DNA from 2 places in the Bacillus sp. Pc3 genome. Region 2 is predicted to be linked to the other one. Evidence: riboswitches for the same ligand, from Rfam matches in the RefSeq annotation. Region 2 holds a riboswitch; the other holds the start of a gene.
The links. Region 2 has a riboswitch for glycine ahead of gcvT (glycine cleavage system aminomethyltransferase GcvT). Riboswitches for the same ligand answer to the same signal wherever they lie in the genome.

Region 1 (7,609 bases), 1.4 Mb from region 2:
TGTTATCTTTTGTTCAGAATTAACGCCGATATGGGTGGTCATGTTCCCATCGTTCACTTCAACATAGCCTTTTCTGAATAGCTCACCATCCGGCGCATCTTCTGTTCCGATTTCATCTGCGACCAGCTCGTCATATAATTCCCTAAAGTCATGAATGCTTGTAAACGACGGAATTCGGTCTATAAATTGATATGTTTTCATCAACCCGACAAACCGCTTATGTGAGGGCTCGGATTGTTCTAACGCTTTAAGAGCCTCTTTCAATTCTTTTTTTGTACTGCGGATTCCTTCAATTTCATTATTACTCTGTGCTTCATTAATAATTAATTTATCAAAATAAGGTTTGACAGCAAATTCAGGGAGCTGACTGATAAGGGATGAAATTTTGGAACTGTTTAACAACACTTCATTATTCAGCTTCATGAGTTTATGTGTATTCACATAAAATAGCTCAAATGAATCGTCCGTGGATCGGCCTTTTCGGAACCCCCGTATGTTTAATGATGTTGAATAACTGCCATAGCTGCTTGTTCTCTTTTTAAATTCTTTTTCATATGAATCAGCATCCGTTTTATAAAAAAGCTTAGATAACTTCTCATACTTCATATTATCACCTCGCTTAATTTAAAATTATACACTTTTTTTAAATTATACAATCATTATAGCCTGATTTCTAACAAATATTCTCGCTTTCCAATCAAAACAAAAAACGGCATACTGCATGGCAGTACACCGTCTGAAGCAATTCAATCTGTCTTTCTCCCTCTCGCCCGATAGATAAGAAATAATCCAATAAACCACAGCGGCGTCAGCAGCAAAGCCGGGCGCGTTGCATCCGCAAACAGCATAATCACCAGAATGACGGCAAACAACGCCAGCACGGCGTAATTGATAAACGGCGCAAACGGCGCCTTGAAAGACGAGCTTGCATGTAAGTCCGGACGGGTTTTCCTGTATCTGATATGACAGACCAGAATCACGCCCCACACCCAAATGAAACAAATCGCGCTGATGGTTGTCACGATGCCAAAAGCCGCTTCCGGTATCAATTTGCTTAAAAGAGCGCCAGCTGACAGCACAATAACCGATATCCATAATGCGCGGCTCGGCACATGATTTTTATTCAGCTTCGCAAAACTTGCAGGCGCTTGTTTCGTTTTGCTTAAGTTATACAAAATCCGGCTTGTTGAAAACATCCCGCTGTTACAAGCAGAAGCGGCAGACGTTAATACGACAAAATTAATGATTCCCGCGGCTAACGGGATGCCGACCAGGCTGAAGGTCTTTACAAAAGGACTTTCCGCCGCATTCAGCTGCATCCACGGATTAATACATAAAAGAATGAGCAATGCCCCGACGTAGAAAAATAAAATCCGCAATGGAATTTTATTGATAGCGGACGGAATATTTTTTTTCGGATTTGACGTTTCCGCCGCCGACACACCCACTAATTCCACACCGACATAGGCGAAGATCACCATCTGGAACGAAAGCAAAAAGCCTGAAAATCCGTTCGGAAACAAGCCGCCGTGCTCCCACAGATTCGCCGCTGAAACCGTTCCGGTATGCGTTTTGAACCCAATCACCAGCAGAACCACACCGATGACAATTAACGCGAGAATCGTGACTACCTTAATTAAGGCGAACCAAAACTCCAATTCTCCAAAAATCTTAACCGTTAACAGATTAAGCCCTAATAAAATGAGCAAACAGATAAGTGCCGGAATCCACTGCGGAATATCAAACCAATATTTCACATACACACCGACGGCGATCACATCCGCCATAGCCGTCATAATCCAGCAAAACCAATAGGTCCAGCCGGTGACAAACGCTGCACGCGGCCCTAAGTACGCCTCGGCAATATCCGTTAATGATTGGTATCCCGCTTTAGATAACAGCAGTTCTCCCAGCGCCCGCATGACGAAAAAAAGCGCAATACCTACAATAAAATACGCAAAGATGATAGAAGGACCCGCCAGCTGAATCGCCTTACCGGACCCTAAAAACAATCCGGTGCCGATCGTGCCGCCAATGGCGATCAGCTGCACGTGCCGATTCGATAAGTCCCTCTTTAGCTCTCGCTGCTCCACATCTGACTCCTCCTTACCTCTCTAGTGAACGACGAGCAAAAAAAGCCAATAAAAAAAGAGATTGGATGCCCTCCAATCTCATGGTCATAAGAATATCAAATTATATCTGCGCCGCTGAAAATCAACAGCATGACAAATACATATTCGGTACTCTTCTGTCCTTTTGCCTGAGATTGTGAACCCTTCGGCGCCGCGGAAAACCCGCGGTCTCTCCAGAAGCCGCTCCTGCTGTAGTTCGACCCACAGCAATCATAGCCTGCTACGTATTGAGTTTCTGATAGAAATACCTATCAGCTAACTTTTTATTTTAATGGAAGTTGAATGCATTGTCAATAGAGGGATGTGCTGCACGGCGTTATCCCGGTCCAATTTATGATGCCTGAAGCGCCGTATTTTCCGTTTTCATTGTCTCAAAAAGGCGTTATGCGGTACTATCATATAAGGTCTAATCATTTAAACATTATGTCATACTTTAAATTCACTTTATCATACAATTGCTCGTAAATAAAAAGGGGATGGACGAGGTTGGAAACGAAATATTTAGATCTGCTCGCACAAAAATACGATTGTGAAGAAAAAGTGGTCACGGAAATCATTAATCTGAAAGCGATACTGAACCTGCCGAAAGGAACCGAGCATTTCGTCAGTGATCTGCACGGGGAGTATCAGGCATTCCAGCACGTGCTGCGGAACGGTTCAGGAAGGGTTAAAGAGAAGATTCGCGATATTTTCAGCGGCGTCATTTACGATAGAGAAATTGATGAACTGGCGGCTTTGGTCTATTATCCGGAAGACAAACTGAAGCTGATCAAACATGACTTTGATACGAAAGAGGCATTAAACGAGTGGTATAAAGAAACGATTCACCGGATGATTAAGCTCGTTTCTTATTGTTCTTCCAAGTACACCCGCTCCAAATTGCGCAAAGCACTGCCCGCCCAATTTGCTTATATTTCTGAAGAGCTGCTGTACAAAACAGAACAAGCCGCCAACAAAGAACAATACTACTCCGAAATCATAGAACAGATCATTGCGCTCGGCCAGGCCGATAAGCTGATCACCGGCCTTGCCTACAGCACGCAGCGTTTGGTGGTCGACCATCTGCATGTTGTCGGCGATATTTATGACCGCGGACCGCAGCCGGATAAGATCATGGAAGAACTGATCAACTATCATTCAGTGGATATTCAATGGGGGAATCATGATGTTCTCTGGATAGGCGCTTATTCCGGCTCAAAAGTATGCCTGGCAAACATTATCCGCATCTGTGCCCGCTATGACAATCTGGATATTATTGAAGACGTTTACGGCATCAATCTGAGACCGCTATTGAACCTTGCCGAAAAATATTACGATGATAACCCGTCTTTCCGCCCGAAAGCGGACGAAAACAGACCGGAAGATGAGATTAAACAAATCACAAAAATTCATCAGGCGATCGCGATGATCCAATTCAAGCTTGAGAGCCCGATTATTAAGAGACGGCCGAACTTTAATATGGAGGAACGGCTGTTACTGGAAAAGATCGATTATGACCGCAATGAAATCACGCTGAACGGAAAAACATATCAACTGGAAAACACCTGCTTTGCGACGGTGAATCCCAAACAGCCTGATGAGCTGTTAGAAGAAGAAGCAGAAGTCATGGACAAGCTGCTGTTCTCTGTTCAGAACTCCGAAAAGCTGGGCCGCCATATGAATTTTATGATGAAAAAAGGCAGCCTTTATTTAAAATATAACGGCAACCTGCTGATTCACGGCTGTATTCCCGTCGATGAAAACGGCAGCATGGAAACGATGATGATAGAGGATAAAGCTTATGCAGGCCGTGAGCTGCTAGATGTTTTTGAACGGTTCTTACGGGAAGCGTTTGCCCATCCGGAAGAAACCGATGATCTGGCGACAGATATGACTTGGTACTTATGGACAGGCGAATACTCTTCCCTCTTCGGAAAACGCGCCATGACAACCTTTGAGCGGTATTTCATTAAAGAGAAGGAAACCCATAAAGAAAAGAAAAACCCGTATTACTATTTGCGTGAAGACGAAGCAGCCTGCCGAAACATCCTGAAGGAATTCGGCCTCAACCCGGACCACGGCCATATCATCAACGGCCATACACCGGTAAAAGAAATCGAAGGCGAAGATCCGATCAAGGCAAACGGAAAAATGATCGTCATCGACGGCGGCTTCTCCAAAGCCTACCAATCCACAACAGGCATCGCCGGCTACACGCTCTTATACAACTCCTACGGCATGCAGCTCGTCGCCCATAAACACTTTAACTCCAAGGCCGAAGTGCTGAGCACCGGAACCGACGTCTTAACAGTGAAACGATTAGTCGACAAAGAGCTGGAGCGGAAGAAAGTGAAAGAAACAAACGTCGGTGAAGAACTGATGAAAGAAGTGGCGATTTTGGAGAAACTGCGGGAGTATCGGTATATGAAGTGAAGAATATGGAGTTCAGGGATGATTCTCTGGGCTCTTTTTTTACGGTTTCCCTGTATGTAAAACGGATTTAACCGCTTCTTCAATCTCCCTATAACCCGTACATCTGCAAATATTGGACTCCAGCCAATTTTTTATCGTGTCATCACTTGCATTCGGCTCAGTATTCACTAAAGCATGACAATTCATGAGAAAACCCGGTGTGCAATAACCGCATTGAAACGCGAATTTTTCAATAAAAGCCTTTTGAATCGGCGTATTGATCAGTCCTTCAATTGTCGTAATGTCCTTTCCTTCCCCTTCTGCCGCAAGCATTAAGCAAGATTTCATCGGCACCCCGTCCGTTAATACCGTACAGGCGCCGCAATCCCCATTTAAGCAGCCCGGTTTTGCACCAGTTAATCCGAGACGAAGACGAAGAGCAAATAACAAAGTATCAGCCGGCCTGACCGTAATCTGTCTTTCCTCGCCATTTACTTTCAACGTAATACGATCAGACATTTGGACCTCCTTCTAATTCCCGTAGGGCATCTAAAATTGTATTTTGCAAGACAAACATTCGGTATTCACTTGAGCCTTCTGCGTCATCAAGAACGGGTTTGGGTACATACTGTAAAGACCTGCTTACTCTTTCTTCTGCTGATCGGCTTTTATCGTTAAGCACAGCCTCCATTTCAGCAGAACGAAACGGAAATGGACATACGCCGCTGAAGGCCATTCTGATCTCATCATCTTTTTTCAGCGCACAGACCGTCACCAATGGATACCCGACATTCCACTGCTGTCTTCTTTTGATACTGACAAATGGCAGGTCAACGTACGCTCGATCGACAACGACATGAAATAAAAAATCACCTTTTTGCAACTGTATTTCCTTGTTAAATACTTTATTTATGGGACGGTAATGAATCCCCGCTCTCCCTGCAATCCCTATCAAACTATCGGAAATTAACAACGGCAGCACGGCCTCACGGTAATAGATGCCCCCGCAAATGTTTCCGCCCAGGCTGATCTTATTTCGAGTCGTCCGATCGGCTATTTCACTGACTGTTTTACTTAATAGCGGAAATGGATTTTCTTCCTCCAGTTTCGTTAATGACACGCCCGCTCCAATCACCAGATCATTTTCATAAAAGCGGATGGTTTGAAATTCCGGAAGCGCGTTCATATCTATCACCGCATCCGTATAGATGATATTCAGCCTTCCTAACGTGATAATTTCCGTGCCGCCGGAATAATACATTGGTGTTTTCTTTTCGGCCGCAAGCGAGTGAAATAGATTGATTGTTTCTTGAATGGTCTTCGGTTTAAAATAATCAAAATCAAACGGTATCATCTTTCCACCCCTCTTGCGTCCTCCATAATCGTTCGGGAATGAGAGGAAGTTGATTCAATTGGACACCTAAAGCGGCGGAAAGGCAATTTCCCAATGCTGCCGGCATCCCCAACAGTCCGTGTTCCCCGCCGCCGCGCGCTCCATAAGGGGCAATCACATGCGGGGTTTCAACAAATTCAATGATATATTCAGGCTGCTCTCCATAGTGAAGGGGGCGGTATGTTCTAAGCTGAGGATTTAATACTCTGCCATATGAATCAAATACAAAGGTTTCTCTTCCTCCAAATGCGATTCCCATACTCATCCCCCCCATTACTTGACCCCTAGCAGCTTTTTCATTCAGTACAGTTCCTATATCCACAACAGAATAGGCTTTTGTAATTCGATACGTATAATCCCGTTTATCCAACTCAACTTCAATTCCCTGAGCACCGACAGCCCACTCGGGTCCCGGCTTCCCCCTTCCCGTTTCCCGGTCTAAATTCGTCATCCGGGTTAATGTGTAATTGCCGCTCGCAATGATTTGGCCGCCAATGGTATTTCCATTTGGAAACGTATATCCGTAAGCAATGTCTTTTATTTCAACATGTACAGAAGGATGATCTATAAAATAAACCTTTCCGTCGGCCACTTCCAATTCCTCGACAGGAACCCGCAACACACATGATGCCACGTCTTTCAGCTTTCGAATGGCTTCCTCCGCTGCATTCAGTACGGCTCTTCCGGCCATTAACGTCCCTCTGCTCCCCACAGTTTTCCAATGCTCGGGTGTTGTTTGTGTATCTATAAGCATTTTCACGTGAATTTTGCTTATATCCATTTTCATTCGTTCCGCCAGGATTTGGGCTAGCACTGTTTTTGTCCCTGTTCCAATTTCCACTACCCCTGACATCAAATTAATGCTTCCATCGGGATTAAAGGTTAGAATCACCCCGGACGTTGCATTTGTATCAAATGTTGAGGTTTTCCAAATGCAGCTGATTCCCTTCGCCCGTATCTTCCGGCCATCGATTTCAATTCGCTGTCCCTCGTCCCAATTCATTAATTCCTTTAATCTTTCAATGCATTTCGGCACATTTCCGACCGTGCTTGAATTGAGAAGAACTTGAGTCGGTGTGGTGTCACCGGGGCGAATGGCATTTTTATAGCGGAGTTCTAATGGGTCCATGTTCAGCTTTTCCGCCAATACATCCATCGTCCGCTCAAAGGCAAATAACACTTCAGCATGGCTGTAGCCCCTGAATGCACTTGGATATGGATGATTCGTATACATACAATATGAATCACACCGTATATGATCGATCGCGTACGGACCCGTACAATCAACCACCGCAGCCCGGCTGATGTCCACTCCTTTATCAGAATACGCTCCGCCATCAAATAAAAGCTGAATGTCCGCCGCCTTTAAGATTCCATCCTTTGCAGCCCCTAATTTGACAATGGCATCCAACCCGATATGAACGGGCGATGTGATCAGATCCTCTTCTCTCGTATTAAACAATTTGACGGGCCGGCCTCCGACTGCTTTTGATGCCAAATAGGCAATCACCTCTAACTGAACAGCTGCTTTTCCCCCGTACGCTCCTCCTACTAAAGGCGTTTTGACGATCACCTTTCCGGGTTCGATTCCAAAATACCACTGCATTAATTTTTTAATGGCAAAAGGAGCTTGAGAGGATGTGGTAATGATAATCTCCTCATCCGCCCGAATTTCAACAATCGAGCATCTTGT
Region 2 (7,609 bases):
TACCCAAGATGACGGAACAGCCGTCACACACAGAATAATCGGGATCACAAAAAAGGACGGGAACCTGCTGTTTGAGACAAAAGGGGACCATAATGCCGCCCCGGATGCCGCACCCGTTCAAGCTGAAAAAGTGGCGGCCCAGTATACAGGATATCAGCTTCCGTATGCCGGATATGTCATACATTTGGCCAGCCAGCCGATCGGAACGGCGATTCTGTTAATCGTTCCCGGCGTCATGCTTTTGATTTACTCAATAACAGTCATTGTCAGCGCCCTCCGCGATATTGAGCGGAAAACGAAAGCGCTGGAAGAACATGCGAAAAAGGGAACCATCTCCACATGAATACGGTTGCAACCTGGCGACAGGATTTGATAACAAAAATAAAAAGTAAGGGGAGAGTACAAACATGGGTATGAAAAAGAAATTAAGCTTGGGCGTTGCCTCAGCCGCACTCGGTTTAGCATTAGTAGGAGGAGGCACATGGGCCGCATTTAATGATGTGAAGTCGACAGACGCTACATTTGCGTCAGGAACACTTGATTTATCGGCTAAAGAACAATCAGCCAATGTCAATTTGTCAAACTTAAAACCAGGCGATAAATTGACGAAAGATTTTGAATTCAGAAACAATGGTTCACTTGCTATTAAAGAAGTGCTGATGGCTTTGAATTTTACTGACTTTAAAGGAGCAAAGAAAGGAAATGAATCTGCGGAGGATTTCCTCAGTCAGTTTGAAATTACGGTTCTGACAGTCGGTAAAGAAGGGGGCAACGGCTATCCTAAAAATATCATTTTGAAGGCGGCCAGCCTGAAAGACTTATACTTAATGTCAACAAAACAGGATAAAGCAGCTGCCGAAGCGATCAGCAAGCACATTGATCCGAAATTCCTGAGTGAGAGCGGAAAAGTCAATGTAGCAACCATTAACGGCAAAACAGCTCCTGAGTACGACGGAGTTCCGAAAACGCCTGCTGATTATGACCAGGTGAGAATGGAAATCCAATTTAAAAATGACACCGCAAAAACTGCGGACGGATTAAGTGTGCAAAACAAGTTCCAAGGCAATGCGATTTCTCTTCAATTCTCTTTTGAAGCAACGCAATGGAACGGCTTGACCATTACGAAAGATCATACGGATAAAGACGGTTACGTCAAGGAAAATGAAAAGGCTCACAGTGAGGATAAAAACTAATCCGAAAGTCGGACAGTTAAAAGAGGAGTTGTGCACATATGGCGGCACTACTCCTCTTTTTGCGCTTTTCTCCATTTTTGATAATCTAAAAATTCACGAAATTGTTTTTTTGATACCCCGGATGTCATCGCATCGCGAACTAATTTCTCCCATTCACTATCTAATTGACCATCGTATTCGGTTTCATGTTTTTCATCAAGTAAAGTATGAACCGAGACGTCCAGAACAGCGGAGACTTTTTCGAGAAATTGAATGGAGGGGTTCGTCTGTAAATTTCGTTCTATTGAGCTTAAATAAGACTTCGCTACCCCAGCTTTTTCAGCTAGTTCTGATAGTGAGTAGCCTTTTTCTTTTCGGTATTGTTTAATACGCTGGCCAATCAATGTCATCACCTTCCTTGTGATATTATAGCACATTCAGAAAGGATTTACGGTATGACTTCTGGCTGCCTGGATATGTTGAGAAGACTTTTTATGCGAAAGCAGGTATTTGCGTATTTCTTCTAGGCTGATATTTGCTTTTTGGGCTTCTAATATCAGCTCAACCCATTCCTTATCTAATTGCGAAAATTCCATTTTTGCATTTTTCATGCATTTTCTCCTCCTAAAATACTTGTTTATGTATTTCAGCCAATCCGCCCATGACCTTATCTTTACATGTCTGGAAGTGATTCATCGCATGCGAAACGCCAGAAATTTTTTCTATATACTTTTATTATAATATAGAATTTCCAGAAAAAACGGGAAAGGTGTCGAATGGATAACGCTTATCCAGAAAAATTACTTTGCAGGAAAAATAAACCGCCATTTTCAATCTGAATGTGAATGTTCGGCTGATATAAGGCTTTCAGCGCTTGTTTTTCCAAATGGTATTCCTCAGGTTTTTCCTCTGTTTGCTCATAAAACTGATCGAGCAGCCTGAGGTCCTTTTTCCATCTGGCGATCGCGCTGTCAGCCCAGTCTGACGGCTCTTTGGCGGCAGCGTCTTTTAAGTAATGCTCCATTCTTTTAATTCCGCTTTCCGGCTTAATCATCGGCGATATGGTAAAGCAATAGTCTGATATTTGCGAGGTCAGCGGAAGCGGTGCAAGCTTCTGCTGAAACCCCTCTATAATTGTTCCAGAAACAAGATGCAGGCCTAAAGACAAAAGTCTGTCTTTTTTCATGTCGGATTGGTATGAAATCACTACATTTAATCCAAGCCAGGGCTGAAGCGGCACTCTGGCTCCGGCTGATACAATTTTCTCATATATTCTTGTAAATCTCCCATTTTGTTTAACTGCTTGAAAGATTTGAAAGAGGCGCGGGGCTCCAAAGTAAATAAATTCGCCGTCCATATCCTCCGGAGCCGTTTCTTTATCAGTGATGAACGTAATCTTCATCGGGTTCGGTTCGCCGCCCGTTTTTTCACGCCAATGCCAATAAAACGGGCGGTTCATAATTTGTTTGTCCATCTCGACCGTCAACTGAACCGTCATAAAACCCGGCCCGTGTTCTGTAATCGGACAGTGGTTCGCTTCAAAAAAGCGCAGTAAAAATTCGTGAACCTCCTGCTGTCTCATGTCGCGCTTCCTCCTTTTAGATTAAGATCCTTTTTTTCTGGCGGGCTTTTCCGTACCGTACGACAGAAAAGAGGTGAGATTGTCCATTTTGATTCTCATTTCTTCCTCTGTCAGCGAATGGCATAAAATATCATGCAAATGGTCTTCAAAATTGCTCACTTTGATTTTTGTTAAGATGTCATCTAATTCTCCGACGACATTTTCAAATAAATGAATTTTGTCATACAGAAGTTTTAAGATATGCTCTTCCACCGTATGTTTTGTCGCCATATTGTAGATATGGACATCTCTTTCCTGACCGAGTCTGTGAATCCTTCCGATTCTTTGTTCAAGCCGCATCGGGTTCCACGGGAGGTCATAATTGATAATATGGTTGCAGAATTGCAGGTTGATCCCTTCGCCTCCGGCTTCTGTAGCGATCAGCACCTGCACTTTGCCGCGGAAGAGATCCTTCATCCAGTCTTTTTTTCCGCGTTTAAATCCGCCTCTGAACGGAACGGAGCTTATGCCGTTCTGCTGAAGGAACCATTGCAGGTAAATCTGTGTCGCCCTGTATTCAGTAAAAATAATGACTTTGTCATTAATCTTTTGGATCAAGTCAACAACTTGAATCGCTTTTGAGTTTTGCGTGACTTGATTGATGCGGTCCATTAAATTAGCGATCGTCTGATCATCGAATGCGGGCGCTTGTTTGTCTTTTTGGTCAAGCATTTTTTTGAGCGTCATATACACGGCTTCCCTGCTTGAACAGCATTCTCTTTGCAGCGTCATAATGGAAAATGCGCTGGCGGGCTTTTCCGTGCCGTTTTTCAGTGCGGCGATGTCATCGTAAAGCGCCTGTTCCGTCGGTGAAAAGGTGATCGGCACTGTTTCCACGTGGCGCTTCGTCCATGTAAGGCCGGTGTCGCTCCGCGTGTTGCGGATCATCACTTTATTGACGAGCTCTTTCAAATGCTCATGAGCGTCAATCCCGTCCTTCTGATTGAAGGTTTCTTGAAATCCGCTTTCGTTTCCTAAATGGCCGGGCTTTAACAGTGACACTAAATTGAAGATTTCTTCGATCCGGTTTTGAATCGGCGTCGCCGTCAGAAGCAGGCAGTATTTCTTCACAAGACTTCTCGCAAATTCATAATTTTTCGTTTTGCTGTTTTTGAGCTTGTGCGCCTCGTCAATAATGACGAGATCATACGGAATAGAAAGCACAATGTCTTTGTGTGGCGAGCGTTTGGCCGTATCAATAGAAGAAACGACGATATCGCACTGTTCCCACACATAGCTTTTCTTCTGTTCAACAGCGGGTATTAAAAACTTCTCCTGAAGCTCTTTCACCCACTGGGAAACGAGTGATGCCGGCACAAGAATCAGGATTTTTTTGGCCAGCCCGCGAATCATATATTCTTTTAAAATCAGGCCCGCTTCCACCGTTTTTCCGAGCCCCACTTCATCAGCCAAAATCGCCTTGCCGTTCATTTTTTCAACGACTTTCTGCGCGACCTCAAGCTGATGTGGAAGCGGAGTGAAATCGGGCAGGTATAAAGGAGCCCTCAACCCTTCAAATTCAGGAATGGCAAGGGTCTGCTGGACTTCAGCCGACAGTTTGTACATCTCCCAATTTGACCAGGGACCGTCCGTTTTCAGCCGCTCAGAAAACTCTCCCGGCCAGTTTGCATCAAATATGATCTCTGCTGTCATATGTAACAAAACCGCCTTTCTTTTAAAAAACTGATTTATCATAATTTTTGTTGCCGGACGTAAATGAGGGTGGTAGGATATAAGTAATGATTTCACTAAAAGATATTGCTTTAGTATGTCCATAAAATTGGTAAATATGAGCGAATGACAGCAAGGGGAGAGACTCGGACGAAAGATGGGCGTCCGGGCGCCGAAGGAGCAAACTGCGGAGTGAATCTCTCAGGCAAAAGAACTCTTGCTCGACGCAACTCTGGAGAGTGTCTGCACTTAGAAGAAGCAGGCCACCAAAGGGGACGTCTTTATGATATGTTCATAAAGTAAACTTTCAGGTGCCGGGACAGAGAAACCTTCATTTTCATGAGGTGTTTCTCTGTCCTTTTTTATATGTTTTTACAATGCGCCAATGACTGAAGGGGGAAGATGATGCTGAAACGAACACCGCTTTATGACGTGTATAAAGAATACGGCGGAAAAACGATTGATTTTGGAGGATGGGAGCTGCCGGTTCAATTTTCTTCTATTAAAGAGGAGCATGAAGCCGTCCGCACAAAAGCGGGCCTGTTTGATGTGTCTCATATGGGGGAAGTCGAAGTATCCGGTAAAGACGCCCTGTCTTTTCTGCAAAAAATGATGACAAATGACGTTGCCGATTTAAAGCCGGGAAACGCGCTTTATACCGCCATGTGTTATCCTGACGGCGGTACGGTCGATGACTTGCTGATCTATCAGAAAAGCGAGAGCTGCTATCTGCTCGTGATTAACGCGTCTAATATTGAAAAAGACATCGCTTGGCTGACGGAACATGCGGAAGGCGATGTCACGCTGACGAATCAGTCTGACGGGATTTCACTGCTTGCCGTTCAGGGGCCGAATGCTCAGTCGGTTCTTACGAAGCTGACTGAATGTGATTTGTCCTCCTTAAAGCCGTTTACATTTATTGACGAGACGGACGTTGCCGGACGACAAGTCCTGCTTTCAAGAACAGGCTATACCGGTGAAGACGGATTTGAGTTATATTGCCGCAATGAAGATGCGGTTCATCTATTTAAGGAGATACTTGCAGCGGGAGAGCATGAAGGCCTCGTTCCGTGCGGCCTCGGCGCCCGTGATACGCTGAGATTTGAAGCGAAGCTTGCTTTATACGGTCAGGAATTGACGAAAGATATTACACCGATTGAAGCCGGAATCGGATTTGCCGTGAAACACAAGAAAGATTCCGATTTTTTCGGGAAGTCTGTATTGCGCGAACAGAAAGAAAAAGGAGCCCCGCGAAAGCTGGTCGGACTTGAGATGATTGAAAAAGGGATTCCGAGACACGGGTACGCCGTGAAAAAAGACGGTGTTCCGATCGGTGAAGTCACGACAGGCACGCAATCTCCGACTTTAAAGAAAAATATCGGCCTTGCCTTAATCAAAACGGAATTCAGTGAAGTCGGAACGGAAGTAGAAGTGGAAATCCGTAAAAAAACGGTAAAAGCGAAGATTGTCCGCACACCGTTTTATAAACGTCCAAAACAGAGCTGAAAAAGGAGAGTCATATGAAGCATCGATATTTGCCCGCGACAGAACAGGATAAAAAAGAAATGCTGAAAGCCATCGGCGCAGAAACAATTGATGAACTGTTTGCCGATATTCCGGAAGATGTGAGGTTTCAAAAAGACTACCAAATTAAAAAAGCAAAATCAGAAACAGAGCTGACGAGAGAGCTGACGAAGCTTGCGGCGAAAAATAAAGACGCTGTTACATATGCATCTTTTCTGGGCGCAGGAGTGTACGATCACTACCAGCCGGTTATCGTCGATCATGTGATATCCCGATCAGAGTTTTACACGGCATATACGCCTTACCAGCCTGAAATCTCACAAGGAGAGCTGCAGGCGATTTTTGAATTTCAAACGATGATCTGTGAATTAACGGGAATGGATATCGCAAACTCCTCTATGTACGACGGGGGAACGGCGCTGGCGGAAGCGGCGATGCTTGCGTCGGGACATACGAAAAAGAAAAAAATCGTCATTTCCGCAGCCGTTCATCCGGAATCGCGGGATGTTTTGAAAACATACGCAAAGGGCCAATATATTGAGGTTGTAGAGGTGCCCGCGAAAAACGGCGTCACAGATCTTGAAGCATTGGAACATGCCGTTTGTGATGAAACGGCCGCCGTGATCGTCCAGTATCCGAACTTCTTCGGACAAATCGAGCCGTTAAAGGACATTGAGCCGCTCGCACATAAAGGAAACAGCCAGCTGATTGTTTCTTCAAACCCGCTCGCGCTCGGTATTTTGACACCGCCCGGGGCATACGGAGCTGATATCGTTGTCGGGGACGCGCAGCCTTTCGGCATACCTGCGGCGTTCGGCGGCCCGCACTGCGGCTATTTTGCAGTAACGAAAAAACTGATGAGAAAGGTGCCGGGCCGGCTTGTCGGCCAAACGGAAGATGAAAACGGGCGAAGAGGTTTTGTTCTCACCCTTCAGGCGCGTGAGCAGCATATCAGAAGAGACAAAGCCACGTCTAACATTTGTTCAAATCAGGCGCTGAATGCTTTAGCAGCTTCAGTCGCGATGACGGCGCTCGGAAAAAACGGCGTCAAAGACATGGCCCGCCAAAATATATTGAAAGCTGATTACGCGAGACGCCAAGCGGAAAAAGCCGGCTTGCACGTAGCATTTGACGGCCCGATATTTAATGAATTTGCCGTCAGGCTGAATCTTCCCGTCAAGGAAGCAAACCGGCGGCTCCTGCAAGACGGCATAATCGGCGGATATGACTTAGGCCTTGCGTATCCGGAACTGAATCAGCATATGCTCATTGCCGTCACAGAGCTGAGAACAAAAGAAGAGATCGATTCGCTTATTGCGGGATTGGGGGATCAACATGAATAATCAAGATCAGGCGCTTATTTTTGAAATGTCCCGCGAAGGGCGTATCGGTTACAGCCTTCCGGAGCTTGATGTGCCGGAAACAGAGCTTGAAAGCCTTCTTCCCGGTGACTATATCCGCGATGAAGACGCAAAGCTGCCAGAAGTATCAGAGCTCGATATTATGCGGCATTATACCGCTCTTTCTAAGAGGAACCACGGAGTTGATTCAGGCTTTTATCCGCTCGGCTCCTGTACGATGAAATACAATCCGAAATTAAATGAAAAAATTGCCCGGATCG

Region 1: it holds a riboswitch for glycine, as region 2 does, so the genes downstream of both, SB24_RS10265 (amino acid permease) here and gcvT (glycine cleavage system aminomethyltransferase GcvT) in region 2, are expected to answer to the same signal.

What each region holds. Positions count from the first base shown of each region.
Region 1 covers NZ_CP010406.1:2,153,746-2,161,354, reverse strand. Annotated here, with positions in the region: gene SB24_RS10270 (Fic family protein) at 1-606, opposite strand, end outside; gene SB24_RS10265 (amino acid permease) at 747-2,093, opposite strand; glycine riboswitch at 2,239-2,319, opposite strand; gene fbp (fructose-1,6-bisphosphatase) at 2,619-4,544, shown strand; gene SB24_RS10255 ((2Fe-2S)-binding protein) at 4,584-5,042, opposite strand; gene SB24_RS10250 (FAD binding domain-containing protein) at 5,035-5,877, opposite strand; gene SB24_RS10245 (xanthine dehydrogenase family protein molybdopterin-binding subunit) at 5,864-7,609, opposite strand, start outside.
Region 2 covers NZ_CP010406.1:3,563,930-3,571,538, forward strand. Annotated here, with positions in the region: gene sipW (signal peptidase I SipW) at 1-343, shown strand, start outside; gene tasA (biofilm matrix protein TasA) at 408-1,193, shown strand; gene sinR (transcriptional regulator SinR) at 1,241-1,576, opposite strand; gene sinI (anti-repressor SinI) at 1,610-1,783, opposite strand; gene SB24_RS17265 (YqhG family protein) at 1,960-2,754, opposite strand; gene SB24_RS17270 (DEAD/DEAH box helicase) at 2,776-4,446, opposite strand; glycine riboswitch at 4,591-4,691, shown strand; gene gcvT (glycine cleavage system aminomethyltransferase GcvT) at 4,870-5,970, shown strand; gene gcvPA (aminomethyl-transferring glycine dehydrogenase subunit GcvPA) at 5,985-7,331, shown strand; gene gcvPB (aminomethyl-transferring glycine dehydrogenase subunit GcvPB) at 7,324-7,609, shown strand, end outside.